Regions from separate parts of the Umezawaea sp. genome, predicted to be linked through region 3. Evidence: riboswitches for the same ligand, from Rfam matches in the RefSeq annotation. Region 3 holds a riboswitch; each other region holds the start of a gene.
The links. A riboswitch is a leader RNA that binds a small molecule or an ion and turns the genes downstream of it on or off. The one in region 3 is predicted to bind cobalamin.

Region 1 (5,862 bases), on a different contig from region 3:
TCATGCTGGACTCGACCGAGCCCGAGGTGCTGCGGGCCGGGCTGGAGTGCCTGGGAGGCCGCTGCGCGGTCAACTCGGTCAACTACGAGGACGGCGACGGCCCTGGGTCCCGGTTCCACCGGATCATGGAGCTGGTCGCCGAGCACGGCTCGGCGGTCGTGGCGCTGTGCATCGACGAGGAGGGCCAGGCGCGCACCGCCGAGTGGAAGGTGCGGGTGGCCGAGCGGATCATCGCCGACCTGACCGGGAACTGGGGGGTGCGGGCCGAGGACATCATCGTCGACTGCCTCACGTTCCCGATCTCCACCGGGCAGGAGGAGGTGCGCCGGGACGGGATCGAGACCATCGAGGCCATCCGCGAGCTGAAGCGGCGCCACCCGGACGTGCAGACGACGCTGGGCCTGTCGAACGTCTCGTTCGGACTGAACCCGGCCGCGCGGCAGGTGCTGAACTCCGTGTTCCTGCACGAGTGCGCGCAGGCCGGTCTGGACTCGGCGATCGTGCACGCCTCGAAGATCATCCCGATGGCGCGGATCCCCGACGAGCAGCGCGCGGTCGCCCTGGACCTGGTGCACGACCGCCGCCGCGAGGGCTACGACCCGTTGCAGCGGCTGATGGAGCTGTTCGAGGGCGTGACCACGTCGTCGGACAGGGCGTCGCGCGCGGAGGAGCTGGCCGCGCTGCCGCTGTTCGAGCGGCTGGAGCGCCGGATCGTGGACGGCGAGCGGGTCGGCCTGGAGGACGACCTGGACGGCGCGCTGGAGCAGCGGCCCGCGTTGCAGATCATCAACGACACGCTGCTGTCCGGCATGAAGACCGTCGGCGAGCTGTTCGGCTCCGGCCAGATGCAGCTGCCGTTCGTGCTCCAGTCCGCCGAGGTGATGAAGACCGCCGTGGCGCACCTGGAACCGCACATGGAGCGCGCCGACGACGGCGGCAAGGGCCGGATCGTGCTCGCCACCGTCAAGGGCGACGTCCACGACATCGGCAAGAACCTGGTCGACATCATCCTGACCAACAACGGCTACGAGGTCGTGAACCTCGGGATCAAGCAGCCGATCACCACCATCCTGGACGCCGCCGCCGAGCACCGCGCGGACGCCATCGGCATGTCCGGTCTGCTGGTGAAGTCCACCGTGGTCATGAAGGAGAACCTCGCCGAGATGAACTCGCGCGGGGTCGCGGCCCGGTGGCCCGTCCTGCTCGGCGGTGCCGCGCTGACCAGGGCGTACGTCGAGAACGACCTCACCGAGATGTACCTCGGGGACGTCCGGTACGCCCGCGACGCCTTCGAGGGCCTGCGGCTCATGGACGCGATCATGGCGGCCAAGCGCGGCGAGCCCGCGGCCGTCGACCCGGAGGCCGGGGCGAAGGCCGCCGAGCGCAGGGCGCGGCGCGAGCGGTCGCTGCGGATCGCGGCCGAGCGCAGGGCGAAGGCCGAGGCGCAGGAGACCGCGCCCGTCCCCGCGCGCTCGTCCGTCGCGGTGGACGTGCCGATCCCGACCCCGCCGTTCTGGGGCAGCCGGGTCGTGAAGGGCATCCCGGTCGCCGACTACGCCGCGCTGCTCGACGAGCGGGCCACGTTCATGGGCCAGTGGGGTCTCAGGGGCGCCCGCGGCGGCGGCCCGACCTACGAGGAGCTGGTGGAGACCGAGGGCAGGCCGCGGCTGCGGTACTGGATGGACCGGTTGACCACCGAGGGCGTGCTCGCGCACGCCGCCGTGGTCTACGGCTACTTCCCGTGCGTCGCCGAGGGCGACGACCTGGTGGTGCTGCGGGAGCCGCGGCCCGACGCCGCCGAACGGCTCCGCTTCACCTTCCCGCGCCAGCGCCGCGACCGGCGGCTGTGCCTGGCCGACTTCTGGCGGCAGCGCGACGCGGCCGTCCGGGAGGGCGTGGTCGACGTGGTCGCGTTCCACCTCGTCACCATGGGGCAGCCGATCGCCGACTACGCCAACGAGCTGTTCGGCAAGGACGCCTACCGCGAGTACCTGGAGGTGCACGGCCTCGGCGTGCAGCTCACCGAGGCGCTCGCCGAGCACTGGCACCGGCGCGTCCGCGAGGAGCTGCGCTGGCCCGACGGCGGCCCGGTCTCCGCCGAGGACCCCGCCGACGTCGAGCAGTTCTTCAAGCTCGGCTACCGCGGCGCCCGCTACTCGTTCGGCTACGGCGCCTGCCCGGAGATGGAGGACCGCGCGAAGGTCGTCGAACTCCTGGAACCCGACCGGATCGGCGTCGTGCTGTCCGAGGAACTCCAGCTGCACCCCGAGCAGTCCACCGACGCGTTCGTCGCGCACCACCCGGAAGCGAAGTACTTCAATGTCTGATGGTCGACCCGCCGGTGTCCTCTGGGACATGGACGGCACCCTGCTCGACTCCGAGAAGCTGTGGGACATCCCGCTCTACGAGTACGCGGAGAAGCTGGGAGGCACGCTGTCGCTCGCGACGCGGCAGGCGATGGTGGGCTCGAACGTCCCCACCACGCTGGCGCTGCTCTACGGCGACGTCGGTGTCGAGCCGACGCGGGAGGACCTGACCGACGCCGCCGCGTGGATCGCCCGCCGCACCGAGGAGGTGTTCCGCGCGGGCCTGCCGTGGCGGCCGGGCGCGGTGGACGCGCTGCGCGCCGTGCGGGACTCGGGCGTGCCGATGGCGCTGGTGACGTCGACCGAGCGGGCGCTGACCGAGGTCGCGCTCGACACGATCGGCCGCGAGCTGTTCGACGTGACGGTGTGCGGGGACGAGGTCGACGGCCTCAACAAGCCGCTGCCCGAGCCCTACCTGAAGGCCGCCCGGCTGCTCGGCGTCGAGCCGACCGCGTGCGTCGCGATCGAGGACTCGCCGACCGGTGTGGCCTCCGCCGTCGCCGCGGGCTGCACGGTGCTCGTCGTGCCGTGCGACGTGGAGGTCGAGCCGGGGGAGCGGCGGGTGTTCCGCGAGTCGCTCGTGGGTGTGGACCTGGACGTGCTGTCCGCGCTGTGACGCCGGTGGTGGGAGGGGAGCCCTTCCTCGTGGGGCTCCCCTCCCACCCCGTGCTCAGACGGCCGTGACCGACCTGATCTTCGTGGTGCGGCGGACCGCCGGGTCGATCAGCAGTCCGAACGCCACGCCGAGCCCGATCCACAGGGTCGCCGTCTCGGCCAGCGAGGCGAGGCGGAAGTCCCAGAGGACGCTCGACGGCATGTCGGCGGGCACGGCGTCCGGCGGCGGCGGGAACACCAGCAGCAGGACCGTCACCGCGGCGACCGTCGCGAGCAGCACCGCCGTGGCGCGCACCGGCGCGGCCAGGTGGCCGAGCCGCGAGGCGAGGAAGCTCGCCCCGTACGCGACCGCGATGCCCGCGACGATGAGCCCGAGGTACAGGCCCGTCCGGTAGTCGACCGTCGACGGGTCGCCGACGGCGGGCGGGTTCGCCGGGTACTTGACCGCGGGCAGCAGCGCCGCGACCCCGAACGCCGCCAACCCCAGCGTCGCGCTGCGGAAGAACGGCTGCCCGTCGGTGAACCAGCGCCGCGTGCAGGCGAAGACCGTCGCGAACAGCGCGCCGACCGCGAGACCGACGACGACCGCGGCCAGCACGCCGCCGAAGACCTGGGTGCCCCGGCTGAACAGCTCGCCGTGCTCGTGCGCGTCACCCTCGACGTGCTCGGCCGCCGCGCGGGCCTCCTCGACCGCCAGCGCGGCGCGGATCGGCACCTCGACGACGAACAGGCCCACGAGTCCCGCCGCGAGCCCGGCGATGCCGCCCGCGGCCACACCGCGGGTCAGCAGTCCGGTGTAGGTGGTTGCCATGCGGGCGCCGCCTAGTGGCACGGGACGCCGAGGGCGTGGCGTCCGTCGTGGAAGAACTCGTGGACCGTCTCGGCGGTAGCGCCCAGCGCGACACCGTTCTCCTGGAGGACGACCCAGGCGACGATCAGGGCCACGAGTGCGACGGCGAACGCCCATTTGGGCACGGTGGTGGACGGTGTCAGTGCGGGGCTCGTCATGACGGGCTCCTCCATACCTCGTGGAAGGTCAACGGTGTACTCGGCGCCGCAGCCGGTCTCCTGACTCCCAGGTCACCGCTAGCCCGCGTCTTCCCAGCAGAACTCTTCTGCCAGTGACGTTCCCGGCGGGGTCGCTACCCGGTCACAGTGGCGAGGACCGCGCCGGATTCACACCGGCTTCCCGTCCACTGCGGCGGTGGAACCGTAAAGGTCCCACGTGCTCCGGCACAACCGACCAGACGAGTTGTCGTGTGCGCCACCTCGGCGAACGGACAGTCACCACCGCGACGGGCGCTACCTCGCGGGCAGCGGGCAGTCCCCGCACGTCCCGCCACCGTCCAACCGGTAGTAGAGGCAGCAGCTGCGCCGCCGGAACACCACCTCGCCGGGGAACGGCACGAACTCGCCCGCTCCCCGCAGCGGCGGCTCCGCGAACAGCGCGGCCCCCACCGCGAGGCACTCCTCGGCGCTCGCCGTCCCGGACCGGGCCAACGTCCGCAGCCCACCCGCCGCGGACGACACCGCGTTCCCCCACAGCAGCCCGGCCGCCACCCCGCTCTCCCGGCGGATCGCGTCGACCACGGGCGCCATCGCCTCGACCACCCCCGGCCGGGTGACCGGGTCGGCCAACCGCACCTGCACACCGCTTTCGGGGGAGTACCGCCACCACACGTTCGCGGGCCGGACGTCCGGCACCGCACCGCCGAGCACGTGCGCGGCCACCACCGGGCACAGCAGCCGAGCCGTGTAGCTCAGGAAGAACAGGGACGCGGCCACCCTCCGCTCCGCCGTCCGGTACCGCACGCCGATGGCGTCGAGCGCGTCCCCCAGAGCCGGCCCGCCGTCGAGCAGCGCCTCACCGGAGGCCCAGGTCGAGTCGGGCCTGCCGACGTCGAGCACGAAGAACGGACTGATGCCACGCGCCTGCCGCAGTGTGGCCAGCACCCTGGCGAATTCCGACACGCCCCGAAGCTACCCGGCCACCACCCGCGCCTTCAGCCGCCCGTCGGCGGGGGCTACCCCAGCGCGACCACCGCGTCGACCAGTGCCGTGCCGTCGAGCAGCACGCGGTCGTTGTGGTCGGCGTCGACCGCGACCACCGAGGCGCGCGCCGCCCGCGCGACGACCAGGCTCAACGGAGGCGGCACCACGGTGTCGGCGGTGCCGTACACGACCGTCGTCGGCACCCCCGCCCTGGCGACGTGCTCGGCCACCGGGAAGCGGTCGCGCAGCAGCAGGCCGACCGGCAGGTACGGGTGGTGCACGCGTCCGGCCGAGGCGAGGTCGACGAACGGTGAGCGCAGGAGCAGGCCCGCGGGCGGGTGTTCCACGGCCAGCTCGGCGACGACCGCGGCGCCCAGGCTCTCGCCGAAGTACAGCATCCGGTCGGGGGTGACGCCGGAGTCCAGCAGGTACCGGTGGGCCGCGCGCACGTCCAGCGCCAAGCCCTCCTCGGTGGGGCTGCCGGGGTTGCCGCCGTAGCCTCGGTAGTCGAACAGCAGGACCGCGAACCCCGCGTCCACCAGCGCCGCCGCCAGCGGGACGCGGTCCCCCCGGTCGCCCGCGTTGCCCTGCGCCACGAGGACCGTGCGACCGGGGCCGGGGAAGTGCCACGCGCCGAGGTCCAGGCCGTCGGACGTGCGCAGCACGACCGGCCGAGCACCGGGCGCGAGCGCCGGGGCGGTGTCGTCCGGGAAGTAGACCAGGTGGCGCTGGAACACCCAGAGCGCGCCGACGAGGACCACGGGCACCAGTGCGGCCACCGCGAGGCGCCACACGTCAGGCCTCCGCGGGGCGGTGGGCGAACGTGCGGCGGTAGTCGTTCGGCGTCACGCCGACCGCGCGGTTGAAGTGGTGGCGCAGCAGCGCGGCC
Region 2 (5,862 bases), on a different contig from region 3:
GCGCCGCTGCCGGGTGGTCAGGCCGTCCTTCGGGACCGTGGTGGGCTGTCCTTGGGGCACCGTGACCTCCTAGGCGGCGCGGGCCGCGCGGACGACGCCCGCGACCTGGTCGGCGGACAGTTCTTCCAGGCGCAGGCAGGCGCCGTCGAGCGCGACGGCGACCTTCGCGGCCAGGCCGAGCCGGATCGGGCCGTGCTCGCAGTCGACGACGACGGACGCGGTGCCGTCGGCGGACAGCAGGCCCGCCGCGCGCAGGGCGTCACGCATCGGGTCGCCGCCCGCGCCGGTGGACGTGGCGCGGCCGTCGGTGAGCAGCACCAGCAGCGGACGCCGCCGCGGGTCGCGCAGCCGTTCGACCTCCAGCAGCCTGCGGGCCTTGAGCAGGCCGTCGGCCAGCGGGGTCCGGCCGCCGGTGCGCATCCGGCGCAGCCTGGCCGCCGCCGCGTCGACGGACGTCGTCGGGGGCAGGGCGACCTCGGCCGCCGCGCCGCGGAACGTGACCACGCCGACCTTGTCCCGCCGCTGGTAGGCGTCGCGGAGCAGGGAGATCACCGCGCCGCTGACGGCGGACATGCGCTGCCGGGCGGCCATCGAGCCGGAGGCGTCCACGACGAAGAGGACGAGGTTGCCCTCCTTGCCCTCCCGCACGGACAGGCGCACGTCACCGGCGCGCAGCAGCAGGCCGGGGCCGCTGCGGCCTCGGGAGTTCTGGTGCGGAGCGGCGGCGGCGAGCGTGCCGACCACGTGCAGCCCCGCCCCGTCCGCGGTGGACGAGCGGACGACCTGGCCGGTGCGGGCACGGGCGCGCGACCGCCTGCCGGGAGCGCCCTCGCCGACGCCGGGCACCTGGAGGAGCCGGGCGCGGAACGCGGGCGCGGGGGTGGCCGGGGCCCGGTCCGTCGCACCGGACCCGCCCTGGTTCGGCCGCTGGTCCGGGCTCTCGGGAGCCTCGGAGTTCTCGGGGGTGGGCTGACCGCCGCCGTCCGGTCCGTCGGGCTCCGGAGGACCGTCCGGCTCGGGCTCGTCGTCGGCGTGCTCGGCCGCCTGCCGCATGGCGTCGGCGAGCTGCTCCTCCTCCAGCCCCGGCTCGTCGAACGGGTCGCGGCGCTTGCGGTGCGGCAGCGCGAGCCGCACGGCGGCCTCGACGTCGGACTCCTCCACGACCTCGGACCCCCGCCACGCGGCGTGCGCGGCGGCGGTGCGGGCCACGACCAGGTCGGCGCGCATCCCGTCGACCTCGAACGCCGCGCACACGCCCGCGATCCGGCGCAGCTCGGAGTCCGGCAGTTCCACGGTCGGCAGCGCCGCGCGGGCGGTCACGATCCGTTCGGCCAGCTCGGCGTCCGCGGCCTCCCAGCGGGCGGCGAAGCCCTCGGGGTCGGCCTCGTAGGCGAGCCTGCGGCGGATGACCTCGGCGCGCGTCGCCACCTCGCGCGACGCCCGCACGGCCACCGTGAGCCCGAAGCGGTCGAGCAGCTGCGGCCGGAGTTCACCCTCCTCCGGGTTCATCGTCCCGACCAGCAGGAACGACGCCGCGTGCGAGATCGAGACGCCCTCGCGCTCCACGTGCGCGCGGCCCATCGCGGCGGCGTCCAGCAGCAGGTCGACGAGGTGGTCGTGCAGGAGGTTGACCTCGTCGACGTAGAGCACGCCGCGGTGCGCGGCGGCCAGCAGGCCCGGCTGGTAGGCGCGGACGCCCTCGGTCAGGGCGCGCTCCAGGTCCAGCGAGCCGACCAGGCGGTCCTCGGTGGCGCCGACGGGCAGTTCGACGAGCTTGGCGGGACGGCGCTCGGCGGCGTCGCCGGGGTGCGGGCCGTCGGGGCAGGCCGTGTCGACCAGCGGGTCGCAGCCGAACCGGCAGCCCGGCACGACGGCCAGCTCCGGCAGCAGGGCGGCGAGCGCGCGCACGACCGTCGACTTCGCGGTGCCCTTCTCCCCCCTGACCAGAACACCGCCGATACCGGGGTGCACGGCGTTCAGCAGCAGGGCCAGTCGCAGGTCGTCGTGTCCGACGACAGCGGAAAAGGGGTAGCGCGAGGTCATGCGGGGAGGTCCTTCCTCGGGTGTCCACGCCCGTGTCCGGTGGTGGTGACTCGGGGGTCGAGTTCCTGACTCCCGGATCTCCTGCCCGGTCACAGTGGCGGGACCGCGCCGGATTCGCACCGGCTTCCTCGCACACCCCTACAGCTTTGGCATCGTCGCATCCCACGGAGCAGCGACCAACCCCTCGGCGAGTCTGATCACACCCGCGCGCACCCGCTCCACCGGCATCCCGCACCGCTCGACCAGGTGGTGGACGTGCTCGGCGCGCAGGTTCGCCAGCAGCGCCTCGGCGCGGAACTCCGCGTCGCAGCCGGGGTCGACCTGAGCCATCAGCTCGACCAGCCCGTCCCGGATGGGCTCGAACCCGCTGTCGCAACCGCGCTTGCTCGTGACCCGCTCGAACGCCCGCACCAGCGGCAACGTCTCCACGACGTGCTCGAACAGGCTGCTCGCCAGCAAGACCACCCGTTCGGCGGCACTCGTCGACCCGTCGGCCAGCACCCCGGTCGCGAAGTCCCGCCACCCCTCCCCAGCCTGGAGCGCGAGCGCCTCGACCAGGCCCTCGCGGTCGCCGAACCGCCGGAACACCGTGCCCTTGCCGACACCGGCCGCCGCGGCGACGTCGTCCATGCAGACCGCGTCGATCCCCTGCTCCCGGATCAACCGCATCGCCGCGGCCAGGATCGCCTCCCGGTTGCGAGCCGCGTCCGCCCGTTCGACCATCCCCGCCCTCCTCGACTTGACAGAACCGGACTACTGGTCCGTATCGTAGCCCAGAGAGAAACGGACCGACGGTCCGCTACAGCGGGAGGCTTCCATGCGTGCGGTGCGCATCCACGAGTTCGGCGGCCCGGAGGTGCTCCGGGTGGACGAGGTTCCCGACCCGGTCGCCGGGCCGGGCGAGGTGCTGGTCGAGGTGACCGCGATCGGCCTGAACTACGGGGAGGCGCTCCAGCGGTCGGGGGCGTCGAACGAGCTGTACGACTGGTACCCGGAGCCCGCGCTGCCGGTGGTCCCCGGCCTGGAGGTGACGGGCGTGGTCCGCGCGGTCGGCGGGGACGTGTCCACCGACCTGGTCGGCACGGAGGTGGTCGGCTTCGCCCTCCGCGGCGCGTACGCGGAACTCGCCGTGCTGCCCGCCGCGGGCGCCGTCCCCGTGCCCGCGGGCCTCGACGCCCGCCAGGCCCTCGCGCTGTTCCTCCAGGGCGTCACCGCCGCGGGTCTCGTGGACGTCGCCCGGATCCAGCCCGGTGAGCGCGTGCTGATCGAGGCCGCCGCGGGCGGTGTCGGCAGCCTCCTGGTGCAGCTGGTCACCCGCGCGGGCGCCGTCGCCGTGGCCCTCGCGCGGGGGGACGCGAAACTGGCCGCCGCCAAGGAGCTCGGCGCCGACGAGACCGCCGACTACACGAGCCCCGACTGGGTTTCGCGGCTGGAACCGGTCGACGTGGCGCTGTCCTCGGTCGGCGGCGACGTCACCCGGTCCGCGTTCGGCCTCCTGCGCGACGGCGTCGGCCGGATGGTCCTCTACGGCACCGCGTCGGGCTCGTTCGCCGACATCACCGTGAAGGACGTGGTGCGCAAGGGCGTCGGGCTGATCGGCCTGCGCAACCTGGCGGGCGACCCCGCGTACGCCGCCGGGCTGCTGGCCGAGGTGTTCGCGCTGGGCGCGGCCGACGAACTCCGGCCCGTGCTCGGCGAGTCGTGGCCGCTGGCCGAGGCGGCGGCTGCCCACCGCGCCCTGGAGGAGCGCAGGACGACGGGCAAGACGTTCCTGATCCCCTAGCCGGTCACCGGCACGCTCACCGGGGCGCGGAACGACAGCAGCCCGAGCATCGGCGGCGGGGCGACCGACGTGAGCCGGAGGGTGGGGAAGCGGCGGGCGACCGTGCGCAGCACGACCTCGCCCTCCAGCCGCGCCAGGCCCGCGCCCAGGCAGTAGTGCCTGCCGAAGCCGAACGCGAGGTGCCCGCGGGCACCGGACCGGCCGGGGCAGAACGACTCCGGCTCGGCGAACACGACGGGGTCCGAGCCGGTGCCCGCGAGCATCAGCAGCAGCGGCGCGCCCGCGGGCAGGTCGACGCCGGACAGCGTGACCGGACGGCTGGTCACCCGCCGCCACGTCGTGACGGGCGGTTCGCGGCGCAGCACCTCCTCGACGCACGCGGCGGCCAGGCCGGGCTCGCCGTCGGCCAGCCTCCGCCACACGTCGGGGTGGCGGAGCACGCGGTCGAACAGCGTGCTGAGCAGCTGCGTCGTCGTCTCCTGGCCCGCGATCAGCAGGAAGTAGCAGAGCCCCGCGGCCTCGCGGACCGGCGTGCCCGCCGCGACCAGCGCGCCGAACAGGTCGTCGCCGTCGGGCGACGCGGCTCGGACGCGCGCGGTCAGCCAGCGGTGGAACGCGCCCGCGCGACCGGCCAGCTCGTGCTGCCGCTCCAGCGACGGGTTGCCCCAGAACAGCTCCAGCGACGCCGTGCTCCACGCCTTGAGCGCGGGCACGTCGACGTCCGCGATGCCGAGGACCTCCATCAGCACCACGCACGGCAGGTCGCGGGCCAGGTCCGCGTGCAGGTCGACGGGCGAGGCCAGGCGCTCCTCGCACAGCTCGGCGATCCGGTCCTCGAACGCCGCCACCCGCGCGGGCGTGAGGAACCCGGCGACCAGTCGGCGCAGGTCCGCGTGGGTGTCGGTGCCGTTGTTGGCGAGCGTCGGCGGCAGGGAGAACCCGGCCCGCGCCAGCACCCGCAGCACCGGGCGCGGGATCGGCGTCACGGCGGTCAGCGCGTTGTCCGGGTGGAACGCCTGGGCGTCGGCGAGCACGGCCCGCACGTCCGCGTACCGGCTGACCAGCCACAACCCGGTCGCCGGATCGTGGTGCACGGGGCTCTCGGACCGCAGGCGCCGCAGGTCGGGGTGCGGATCGGCGGTGAAGTCGGCCCCGAAGAGGTCGATCTGGGTGGTCCGCACGCCAGGACCGTATCGGGCCGGTGGGAGACTGCCGCCGTGAGCGTGAGCACAGGTGACTCGGTGTTCGACTGGATCGACACCCGCGCGGAGGCCCGCGCGAAGGCCGGACTGACCCGCAGGCTGCGGCCTCGACCGGCGACCTCGACGGACCTCGACCTCGCCGGGAACGACTACCTCGGGCTGGCGCGGGACAAGCGCGTGACCGGCGCCTCGGCCGCCGCGTCGATGCGCTGGGGAGCGGGTTCGACCGGGTCGCGGCTGGTCACGGGCAGCACCGAGCTGCACATGGAGCTGGAGTACGAGCTGGCGAACTTCTGCGGCGCGCAGGCAGCGCTGGTGTTCTCGTCCGGCTACGCGGCGAACCTCGGCGCGCTCACGGCGCTGTCCGGTCCGGGCACCGCGATCGTGGCCGACCAGTACATCCACGCGTCGCTGATCGACGGCTGCAAGCTGTCCAAGGCCGACGTGGTCGTCGCGGGCCACTGCGACGTCCCCCAGGTCGCGCACGCGCTCGCGACCAGGGGCAAGCGCCGCGCGCTCGTCGTGACGGACTCGGTGTTCTCGGTCGACGGCGACCTCGCGCCGCTGGGCGAGCTGGCCGCCGCGTGCCGCGAGCACGACTCGGCGCTGGTCGTGGACGACGCCCACGGCCTCGGCGTGCTCGGTGACGGCGGGCGGGGCGCGGTGCACGCGGCGGGCCTCGCGAAGTCGCCCGACGTCATCACCACGGTCACCCTGTCCAAGTCGCTCGGCGCGCAGGGCGGGGCGGTCCTCGGGCCGAGCCGGGTCATCCGGCACCTGGTCGAGACCGCCCGCAGCTTCATCTTCGACACCGGTCTCGCCCCCGGCAGCGCG
Region 3 (5,862 bases):
CGTCCAGCCGGTCGAGGTTCGGCCCGCCCGCGGCGGTGGTGGACACGGCCTTGATCTTGTTGACGCCCGCGGCCAGCCGCACCGAGGCGGTCTTCGTGGACCACGTGGTCCACGCGCCGGTGCCGCCGAAGGCGAGTTCGTCCACGGCGAGGGAGCCGTTGACGGTGACGTCGACGGGCCTGCCGGTCGCGGTGCCGTTGGCGTACCGGAAGCTCAGCGTCGCGGCGCCCGCGGTGGGGGCGTTGACGGTGAACTCCACGGCGCTGCCGACGGCGTTGTCGACGTTGACGAAGCCGCTGCCGGTGAACCCGGCGTGGTTGGACTCGACGAGCCCCAACGTGACGGTCGCGCTTTCCGCCTGGTACTCGGTGACCGCGAGAGCGCCGACGCCGCTCGCCACGGCGGGGGCGGCGGGTGCCGCAAGTGTCGGCGCGGCCGGTATCACCAGCGACGCGGTGATGACCGCGGCGCCGAGCCAACGGGGACGGATAGCCACAGGGAGCCTCCCACTCGGGAACGGGTGATCAGGTGGCGGCAGCCTGATTGGTTAAGAAACTTTCCTATCAGTGTGTTCAGCATCTCACCATCACCCGTGGGCTCCCGTCAACGCCCAATTCGGACTTAGCGGTCGAGCGCGCAGGCCAGATCCGCGTCGACGGCTCCCCTGTTCCACGCCGAGACCAGCTCGGACAGCAGGACGGGCCACGGCACCGCGGCCATCACGCGGCGGTGCACGAGGAGCACGAGCTTCCCGGACCGGTCCGGGCCCGCGTCGAACCACAGCACCCGGAACAGCGCGGAACCCGGCTCGCGGGAGACCGCGGCGACCTCCGCCTCCGCGCGGCGGACGAGAGCCCCGCCCGTCAGCTCCGGGGCGGGGATCCGCCGCACCTCGCACGTCGCACCGCGCTCGCGGAGTTCGTCGTGGCGGTCGAACACGTCGCGGACGGCGGCCGTCAGCCGTCGTTCGCCCAGTCCCGCGCGGACCTGCACTGTCATGGACTCGAACACCGGGGCACCCTTGGACGAAGAGTTAGGTTAGGACAGCCTAACTCACGGCTGCGGGGCGTCCACGAAGTGGACCTCGTAGCCGAGGGCGCGGAACATGCCGTCGAGCATCTTCCTGGTGTTCTCGTCCGCCTTGGCCTGCAAGCCGGACTCCTTGGCGGCGTCGGAGATCTTCTGCTCCGCGGCCACGTAGAACGGCTGCTGGTCCGCCGCCTGCACGACGCTGGTCAGCCGGTCGAGCAGCCCCCGCTCCTGGGCGAACACGTAGCTGCGCTCGTGGTTGATGTTCGGCTTGTCGAGCTGGGGCTTCGGCAGCGCGATGTCCACCGTCTTCTTCTCCTGCGACACCGTCATCGAGTCCTCCGCGAGACCGCCGAAGTCGACGTAGGCGTTGACCGTGCCCGCGGAGACGAACAGGGTCCGCTGCCCCGCCAGCACGTCCGGCACGAACCGCACGTCCTTCTCGATGTCGATCACGACCTGGTAGTCGCCCGAGGCGGCGTGGTACTGGCTCAGGTCCTTGATCGACCGCAGCAGCGCGGGCTGGCTGCGGTCGACCGTGTCGGTGCCGAAGGGGTTGAGCTTGGGCAGCACGCCGACGAGCTGGAGCGCCGCGGCGGCCACCACCACCAGGCACACCGCCACGACACCGCGGAACGCCCACCGCGACCCGGACCGCCAAGGAAGCTTCATGCCAGCGGGGGTACCCCTCCCGAACCGGGGTTAGGCGGGGCCGAACGGGGGTATCAGTAGTTGTCGCCGCCGAAGAAGACCTCTTCGAGCCGGTCGGCGGTACCCGCCAGCAGCGACAGCGGGTCGACGAACTCGTGGATGTCCAACGTCTCCAGCGGCAGCGAGTGGCGCAGCACCACGTGGTCCCCCATGATCGCCGCGCCGGAGGCGATGGAGGACTTGCCGACCTCCTCCAGGAACCCGCGGAGGTCGCACCGCGCGGCCAGGCCGACGGGGGAGGCGATCTGCACCCACTCGTGCTTCTCGTCCAGCACCTCGCGCACCAGGATGACGACCTGCGTCCGCTCGTCCTCCTCGTCCAGGTGCTGGAAGTCGAACAGGATGCGGATCTCGTCGGTCTCCTCGGAGATCACGTCGTACTGGTCGCGGACGTACGCCGCGAGGTCTCCCCACGTTGCCATGCCGCCAGTTTAGGGCGGTTCGCCGCGGCCAGGGCCCACAATCCGGCCGTCACGACGGCGATCACCTCCGTGAACACCAGGAGCCGTTCGACGTACCCGATCGGGAACACCCGCCACCACGCCGCGCCACCGGAAGCGTGCACCAGCACGGCGTACAGCAGCGGTGAGAACGCCGCCACCGACAGGACCCCGAGGCCCAGCGTCCACCGGGCGTGGCCGCCCCAGGTCGAATCCCGCACCCACGGCCGGGCCAGCGCGATGGCGGCGATCGGCAGGCTGACGAACGCCAGGAGGCTGGCGGCGCGGTGGATGCTGCCGCTGGAGGACGTCGTCGGCAGCGACCAGTCCTGCTTGGGGAACGCCACGACGAGCGCGAGTCCCAGCGACCACAGGGACAGCGCGACGGCGCCGGTGGAGCACCAGCGGGTGATGCCGCGGTGCACCAGCACCGCCACGATGACCAGGGACCCGGCCGCCAGCAGCGACACGGCGACCTCGAAGATCCACGCGTTGGCGCCGAGCCCGTACTGGCTGATGGTGCGGCGCAGTTCGCCGGGCCGCTGGAGCGCGTTGCGCACGTCCAGCGAGCCGATCATGGCGATGGTGGTCAGGACGGCGGCCAGCCCGCCCACGGCGACCACACGGGAGAGGGCGCTCGTTCTCGTCAGCTCTGCGGTCGTCACGACCGGCAGAACGCCCGGACCGGACACGGGGTTCCGCGCTTCAGCAAACCATCAGGATCCCCTAGCCGCGCGACCTGGCCAGCCTCAGCGCCACGACGGCCGCCACCGCGAGCCCTCCCGTCAGCCACGGCAGGGACGCGCCGACGACCAGCGACCCCGCGGCGAGCGCGCCCGCGACCCCGGCCGCGACGGCGACCCGCGGTCCCACCCGATCACCGTCACCCATCCGCCACGCCCCCGCTTGCTGATCACCCTGCCTCGTCACCGTATCGCATGACATGTGCAACAAAGACCATGTTGGGCCGTGCGACGAGCCCTACCCCCACATGTAGTATCCAACGCGCTGATGGTTCACCCGCGGTCCGACCGCGGGTGAGGCAAGAGGGAATCCGGTGCGAATCCGGAGCTGCCCCGCAGCGGTGAGCGGGAACGACCGCCGTCATGAAGCACTGGACGCGAGTCCGGGAAGCGACGGCCAGTAGGTCCGCCGGCGAGAGCCGGAGTGCCCGCGAGTCCGAAGACCTGCCACCAGCGTGCGCGCGGCCTGCGCGCACCACCCCGGTGCCCCGAGGGAGGGCGCGCGCGGACGGCTGTCGGCACCCCGGTGCCGCGCTGCCTCGCGCCGCTCCCACCCCCGGTCGCCGGGTGTCCACCGAGCTCGCGAGGAGAGAGCCGTGAAGTCGCACCCCAGCCCCGACGGCTGACCCTCCGCGCACCCTCGTCCCCGACCGTCGAGCACCGCTCGCCGGGCGCTCCCGCACGCCCTCGACCCCCGTGGAGAGTCATGCCCCTGACAGGTTCACCCGTTCAAGTCCCGGTGATCGGCCGCGACGGAACGGTGTCGCAGTTCGACCCGACGAAGATCGCCACGGCCGTGGCGAAGGCCTTCCACGCCGTCGAAGGAGCGGAGAAGGCCGGTTCGCAGCGGGTGCGCGAACTGGTCGCCGAGATCACCCGCCAGGTCGGGGAGAAGCTCCTCGGGCAGGCCGGACCGGACCGCGGCGTGCACGTCGAGCAGATCCAGGACCAGGTCGAACTCGTGCTCATGCGCGACGGGCACCACGGGGTCGCCCGCGCCTACGTGCTGTACCGCGAGGAGTGCGCGAAGGCCCGCTCGGCCCAGCCCGCCACCACCCCCGTGCGGCCGTCGCTGACCGTGCGGCACCCGGACGGCCGGGTCGAGCCGCTGGACGACGACCGGCTCGAGCTGGTCGTCTCCGAGGCGTGCGCCGGACTGCCCGCGACGTCGGCCGAAGCCGTGCTGGCGGAGACCCGCCGCAACCTCTACGACGGCATCACCCGCGCCGAGCTGGCCGTCGCGCCCGTCCTGTCCGCGCGCACGATGGTCGAGATCGATCCGGACTACTCGCTGGTCAGCGCCCGGCTGCTGCTGGACGGGCTGCGCGGGGAGGCCCTGACGTTCCTCGCGGGCGAGGACGACGAGGCCAACCACGCCGAGATGTCGGTGCGCTACCCGGACTACTTCGCCGCCTTCGTGCGGCGCGGGGTCGAACTGGGGCAGCTCGACCCGCTGCTGGAGGAGTTCGACCTGGCCCGGCTCGGCGCGGCCCTGCTGCCCGACCGCGACCTGGCGTTCCAGTTCCTCGGGTTGCAGGTGCTCTACGACCGGTACTTCCTGCACAGCGACGAGAACCGCTACGAGCTGCCGCAGGCGTTCTTCATGCGCGTGGCGATGGGTCTCGCGCTGCGCGAGGACGACCGCGAGGCGCGGGCGGTCGAGTTCTACGAACTGCTGTCGTCGTTCGACTTCATGTGCTCCACGCCCACGCTGTTCAACGCGGGCACCACCCGGCCCCAGCTGTCGTCGTGCTTCCTGACGACGGTGGACGACGACCTCCAGGGCATCTTCCACGGGATCAGCAACAACGCGCTGCTGTCGAAGTTCGCCGGCGGGCTGGGCAACGACTGGACCCCGGTCCGCGGGATCGGCGCCCACATCAAGGGCACGAACGGCAAGTCGCAGGGCGTGGTGCCGTTCCTGAAGATCGTTAACGACACCGCCGTCGCGGTGAACCAGGGCGGCAAGCGCAAGGGCGCGGTGTGCGCGTACCTGGAGACGTGGCACATCGACGTCGAGGAGTTCCTCGACCTGCGCAAGAACACCGGTGACGAGCGCCGCCGCACGCACGACATGAACACCGCGAACTGGGTGCCGGACGAGTTCGTGCGCCGCGTCCGGTCCGGTGGCGACTGGACCCTGTTCTCCCCCGACGAGGTCCCGGACCTGCACGACCTGTTCGGCGACGCGTTCGCCGCGCGGTACCGGGAGTACGAGGCCGCGGCGGACCGCGGCGAGGTGAAGGTGTTCCGGCGGCTCAGGGCCGCCGACCTGTGGCGGCGGATGCTGACCATGCTGTTCGAGACCGGGCACCCGTGGATCACGTTCAAGGACCCGTGCAACCTGCGGTCGCCGCAGCAGCACTCCGGTGTCGTGCACTCGTCCAACCTGTGCACCGAGATCACGCTGAACACCGACCTCGACGAGGTCGCGGTCTGCAACCTCGGGTCGGTGAACCTGGCCCGGCACACCGGCCCCGACGGGATCGACAGCGCGCGGCTGGAGAAGACCGTGCGGACCGCCGTGCGGATGCTCGACAACGTGATCGACGTGAACCACTACACGATCCCCGAGGCCCGGCGGGCGAACATGCGGCACCGGCCGGTCGGGCTGGGGCTCATGGGGTTCCAGGACGCGCTGTTCGCGCTGCGGATCGCGATGGGGTCGGACGCGGCCGTGGAGTTCGCGGACCGGAGCACGGAGGAGATCAGCTACTACGCGATCTCGGCGTCGGCGGACCTGGCGGCCGAGCGCGGGGCGTACGAGTCCTACGAGGGTTCGCTGTGGTCGCGGGGGATCCTGCCGTTCGACTCGATCTCGCTGCTGGCCGCCACCCGCGGCGCCGACCTGGAGCTGGACCGGTCGTCCGCCCTGGACTGGGCGCCGGTGCGGGAGCGGGTGCTCGCGGTGGGGATGCGGAACTCGAACGTGATGGCCA

Region 1: linked by a shared signal. The riboswitch ahead of AC156L_RS25255 (CbtB domain-containing protein) and the one ahead of AC156L_RS07275 (ribonucleoside-diphosphate reductase subunit alpha) in region 3 are both predicted to bind cobalamin.
Region 2: linked by a shared signal. The riboswitch ahead of AC156L_RS01740 (putative cobaltochelatase) and the one ahead of AC156L_RS07275 (ribonucleoside-diphosphate reductase subunit alpha) in region 3 are both predicted to bind cobalamin.

Annotation. Positions count from the first base shown of each region.
Region 1 covers NZ_DBNGPQ010000109.1:80,107-85,968, reverse strand. Annotated here, with positions in the region: gene metH (methionine synthase) at 1-2,327, shown strand, start outside; gene AC156L_RS25265 (HAD family hydrolase) at 2,320-2,982, shown strand; gene AC156L_RS25260 (CbtA family protein) at 3,037-3,792, opposite strand; gene AC156L_RS25255 (CbtB domain-containing protein) at 3,804-3,989, opposite strand; cobalamin riboswitch at 4,023-4,197, opposite strand; gene AC156L_RS25250 ((2Fe-2S)-binding protein) at 4,284-4,952, opposite strand; gene AC156L_RS25245 (alpha/beta hydrolase) at 5,006-5,767, opposite strand; gene AC156L_RS25240 (GlxA family transcriptional regulator) at 5,769-5,862, opposite strand, start outside.
Region 2 covers NZ_DBNGPQ010000011.1:2,905-8,766, reverse strand. Annotated here, with positions in the region: gene cobO (cob(I)yrinic acid a,c-diamide adenosyltransferase) at 1-60, opposite strand, end outside; gene AC156L_RS01740 (putative cobaltochelatase) at 70-2,043, opposite strand; cobalamin riboswitch at 2,083-2,223, opposite strand; gene AC156L_RS01735 (TetR/AcrR family transcriptional regulator) at 2,182-2,766, opposite strand; gene AC156L_RS01730 (quinone oxidoreductase family protein) at 2,861-3,826, shown strand; gene AC156L_RS01725 (cytochrome P450) at 3,823-5,007, opposite strand; gene AC156L_RS01720 (8-amino-7-oxononanoate synthase) at 5,044-5,862, shown strand, end outside.
Region 3 covers NZ_DBNGPQ010000041.1:108,764-114,625, reverse strand. Annotated here, with positions in the region: gene AC156L_RS07305 (cellulase family glycosylhydrolase) at 1-496, opposite strand, end outside; gene AC156L_RS07300 (condensation domain-containing protein) at 622-999, opposite strand; gene AC156L_RS07295 (DUF4230 domain-containing protein) at 1,054-1,701, opposite strand; gene AC156L_RS07290 (hypothetical protein) at 1,755-2,162, opposite strand; gene AC156L_RS07285 (DUF998 domain-containing protein) at 2,111-2,845, opposite strand; gene AC156L_RS07280 (hypothetical protein) at 2,907-3,053, opposite strand; cobalamin riboswitch at 3,176-3,389, shown strand; gene AC156L_RS07275 (ribonucleoside-diphosphate reductase subunit alpha) at 3,630-5,862, shown strand, end outside.